DNA from 2 places in the Mesorhizobium sp. NZP2234 genome. Region 1 is predicted to be linked to the other one. Evidence: riboswitches for the same ligand, from Rfam matches in the RefSeq annotation. Region 1 holds a riboswitch; the other holds the start of a gene.
What was found. Region 1 has a riboswitch for S-adenosylmethionine ahead of EB230_RS08495 (homoserine O-acetyltransferase). Riboswitches for the same ligand answer to the same signal wherever they lie in the genome.
Positions count from the first base shown of each region.

Region 1 (2,197 bases):
CGCAGTCGCATTGACATTGAAGGGACCGCGCACGCGGTTGATGGCGTCGACGATGTGCATCGGCCCGTACATCCAGCCGATCCGCGCTCCGCCAAGGCCGATCTTGGAGAAGGTGCGCGTCATCACCACGTTCTCGGCGCTGCCGACCAGTTCGATGCCGGCTTCGTAGTCGTTGCGGCGGACATATTCGGCATAGGCCGCGTCGAGCACCAGCAGCACATGTTTGGGCAGGCCGGCATGCAGGCGGCGCACCTCCTGGAACGGCACATAGGTGCCGGTCGGATTGTTGGGATTGGCGAGGAACACGATCTTGGTTCTCGGCGTGACGGCGGCCAGCATTGCATCGATGTCGGCGCGCTCGTCGGTCTCCTTGACCGCGATCGGCGCGGCGCCGGCCGACTGGATGTAGATCTTGTAGACCATGAAGGCGTGTTCGGTGAATATGGCCTCATCGCCTGGCGCCAGATAGGTCTGTGCCAACAGGCCGAGGATCTCGTCGGAGCCGTTGGAGCAGATAATGTTCTGCGCGTTGAGGCCATGCACCTCGGCGATCGCCTCGCGCAGCCGCCTGGCGGTGCCGTCGGGATAGACGTCGAGCCTGGCGGCGACGTCGCGCGCGGCCTCGATCGCCTTCGGTGACGGACCGAGCGGGTTCTCGTTCGACGACAGCTTGTAGACCTTGGCGACACCGGCCGGCGCCGTGCTCTTGCCGGGCACATAGGCGTCTATGTCCATGATGCCCGCGCGCGGGGTTGGACGTGCCTGATCCGGTGTCTGGTTCATTTTTTGCAAAATCCGTCGAAAATGCCTCCATCCGGAGGCCGCAGCGGAAATACAAGTCATGGCCGGCAATGTCGAGAGGCGGCGGTGGGGCCAGCAGCCGGCCCGGTTTCCGGCCCGGGCTCCGGCATTGACGGCGAGGCGGGCGAGTTCTAGAAGGACAGTGACAGTTCCGTGGTGATTTGGCCGGTCGGCTTGCAGCCACGTTAAACAATTCGCTAAAGGGCCGTTTGCGTGACGTAACCGGCTTTGCGAAGGCAATGCCGGTTTTTTATTGTCCGCGGCCGGCCGGACAAAACGCATCGGCGGCGATTTTTCGTCGGCCATGATGCAGCAAGTGAGTACGTGAATGGCCGCTCCGCGTGCAGGAAAGACCAACAACGAGGCCGACCAACCGTCGAGCCCGGTGTTGCGCTTCGGGCCCGACCAGCCGCTCAAGCTCGACGCCGGCACGCTTTTGTCGCCGTTCCAGATCGCCTACCAGACCTATGGCACGCTGAACGATGCCCGCTCCAATGCCATTCTCGTCTGCCATGCGCTGACCGGCGACCAGCATGTCGCCAACACCAACCCGGTGACCGGCAAGCCGGGCTGGTGGGAAGTGCTGATCGGCCCCGGCAGGATCATCGACACCAACCGTTTCTTCGTCATCTGCTCCAACGTGATCGGTGGCTGCCTGGGCTCCACCGGTCCGGCCTCGACCAACCCCGTCACCGGCAAGCCCTATGGGCTCGACCTGCCTGTCATCACCATTCGCGACATGGTGCGTGCGCAGCAGATGCTGATCGATCATTTCGGCATCGAAAAGCTGTTTTGCGTGCTTGGCGGCTCGATGGGCGGCATGCAGGTGCTGGAATGGGCGTCGAGCTACCCCGAGCGTGTCTTTTCGGCGCTGCCGATCGCCACGGGTGCCCGCCATTCCTCGCAGAACATCGCCTTCCATGAAGTCGGCCGGCAGGCCGTCATGGCCGATCCGGACTGGCACGGCGGCAAATATTTCGAGCACGGCAAGCGCCCGGAAAAGGGCCTGGCGGTGGCGCGCATGGCGGCCCACATCACCTATCTGTCGGAAGCAGCTTTGCACCGTAAATTCGGCCGCAATCTGCAGGATCGCGACCACCTGACTTTCGGCTTCGACGCCGACTTCCAGATCGAAAGCTATCTGCGCCACCAAGGCATGACCTTCGTCGACCGCTTCGACGCAAACTCCTATCTCTACATGACGCGGTCGATGGATTATTTCGACCTCGCCGCCGATCATGGCGGCAGGCTGGCGGATGCCTTTGCCGGCACCAAGACCCGCTTCTGCCTGGTGTCGTTCACATCGGACTGGCTGTTTCCGACCGAGGAGAGCCGCTCCATCGTGCACGCGCTCAACGCCGCCGGCGCCTCGGTATCCTTCGTCGAGATCGAGACC
Region 1 is NZ_CP033364.1:1,732,257-1,734,453, reverse strand. It holds gene hisC (histidinol-phosphate transaminase) at 1-783, opposite strand, end outside; SAM riboswitch at 945-1,022, shown strand; gene EB230_RS08495 (homoserine O-acetyltransferase) at 1,130-2,197, shown strand, end outside.

Region 2 (2,197 bases), 1.8 Mb from region 1:
GTGTCTTCCAGGCCGGCCGACAATCTCAACGTACCGGGCCCGATGCCGAGTTCGGCGCGGGCTTCGTCGCTCAAATTCTTGTGCGTCGTCGTCGCCGGATGGGTGATCAGGCTCTTGGCGTCGCCAAGGTTGTTCGAGATCAGCACGATGTCGAGTGCATTCTGCAGGGCGAAGGCTGCCTGCTTGCCGCCCTTGACATCGAGGCAGATCAGCGTCGAGCCACCCGACATCTGCTTCTTGACGATATCGGCCTGCGGGTGGTCGGCGCGGCCGGGATAGATGACACGCGCGATCTGCGGCTGCTCGGCGAGAAAATCGGCGATCCTGCCAGCGCTCTCGGTCTGCTGGCGCACGCGCAGCGGCAGCGTCTCCAGGCCCTTCAGCAGCGTCCAGGCATTGAAGGGCGACAGGCTGGGGCCGGTATGGCGGAAATAGTCGTGCAGGTTCTCGTCGATCCACTTCTTGTCCGACAGGATCACGCCGCCGAGACAGCGGCCCTGGCCGTCAATGTGCTTGGTCGCCGAATAGACGACGATATGCGCGCCAAGCTGCAACGGCTTTTGCTGCAAGGGCGTGGCGAAGACATTGTCGACGACAAGCCGCGCGCCGATTGAATTGGCCAGTGCGGCGACGGCTGATATGTCGACCACTTCCAGTGTCGGGTTGGTCGGGCTTTCCAGGAAGAAGAGCTTGGTGTTGGGCCTGACCGCCTTTTCCCAATTGGCGATGTCGGTGCCGTCGACCAGCGTGGCCTCGATGCCGTATCGCGGCGCCAGCGTCTCGACCACCCAGCGGCAGGAGCCGAACAGCGCGCGCGCCGCCACGATATGGTCGCCGGCCTTGACGCTGCACAGAAGGGCCGCCGTGACCGCGGCCATGCCCGATGCCGTGGCGCGCGCATCCTCCGCGCCTTCGAGCGCGCACATGCGCTTTTCGAACATGTCGACGGTCGGATTGGCGTAGCGGGAATAGATGAAACCTGGTTCCTCGCCCTTGAAACGGGCTTCTGCCGCCTGCGCCGTCTTGTAGACATAGCCCTGCGTCAGATACATCGCCTCGGAGGTTTCGCCGAAGCCGGACCGCAGGGTTCCGCCATGCACGAGGGCTGTCTGAGGCTTCCAGTTGCGCTTCTTGGTGCTCATCGCTTTATTCCAGACACAAAAAAACCGGCCGCGAAAGTCGCAACCGGTCCATACGGCCTTGCGGCCCGACGGTCCTTTAGCGACTTGTTTAACGTGGCTGCAAGCCGACCGGCCAAATCACCACGGGATAAAGACCCTTTAGACCCGTCCCACGCTTGCGTCAATTGCCGGCTTCATTAAGAGGTTTGTACCAGGCGGGTTCGACACAGCCTGCCCTCTAGGAGCGAAGCCTTGCGAGAGACGGGCATTCTTCCCGATCAGGACATTTCGGCGCTGTTCCAGTCTGGGGCGCTGAAGTCGACGCGCGCGCTCGATGCCGACCAGATCCAGCCGGCCAGTCTCGATCTGAGACTCGGCGACAAGGCCTGGCGAGTGCGGGCCTCCTTCCTGCCCGGCCCCAATCACAAGGTTTCGGAGAAGCTCGACCGGCTGAAGCTGCACGAGATCAATCTTGCCGACGGCGCGGTGCTGGAAACTGGCTGCGTCTACATCGTGCCCTTGCTTGAAAGCCTGGCATTGCCGGCGGACATTTCCGCCTCGGCCAATCCGAAAAGTTCGACGGGGCGGCTCGACATCTTCACCCGCGTCATGACGGACCGTGGCCACGAGTTCGACAAGATCGCGGCCGGCTACAGCGGTCCGCTCTATCTGGAAGTCAGCCCACGCACTTTCCCGATCGTCGTGCGCACCGGTTCGCGCCTGTCGCAGATCCGCTTTCGCACCGGCAACGCGCTGCTCGCGGAAGCCGAACTGCATGAACTGCACCGCGCGCAAATGCTGGTCGCCACCGAGCCGCCGAATATTTCGGGCGGCGGCATCGCGCTGTCGATCGATCTCAAGGGCGACAGTGACGGGCTGGTCGGTTATCGCGGCAAGCATCACACCGGCCTTGTTGATGTCGACAAGCGCGCGGCGCAGGATGTCGTCGATTTCTGGGAGCCGATCCACAAGAGCGGCGCCGGCGAGTTGGTGCTCGATCCTGACGAATTCTACATCCTCGTCAGCCAGGAGGCGGTACATGTGCCGCCGCTCTACGCAGCCGAGATGACGCCATT
Region 2 is NZ_CP033364.1:6,684,272-6,686,468, reverse strand. It holds gene EB230_RS32165 (O-succinylhomoserine sulfhydrylase) at 1-1,142, opposite strand, end outside; SAM riboswitch at 1,199-1,276, opposite strand; gene EB230_RS32160 (2'-deoxycytidine 5'-triphosphate deaminase) at 1,374-2,197, shown strand, end outside.
Region 2: linked by a shared signal. The riboswitch ahead of EB230_RS32165 (O-succinylhomoserine sulfhydrylase) and the one ahead of EB230_RS08495 (homoserine O-acetyltransferase) in region 1 are both predicted to bind S-adenosylmethionine.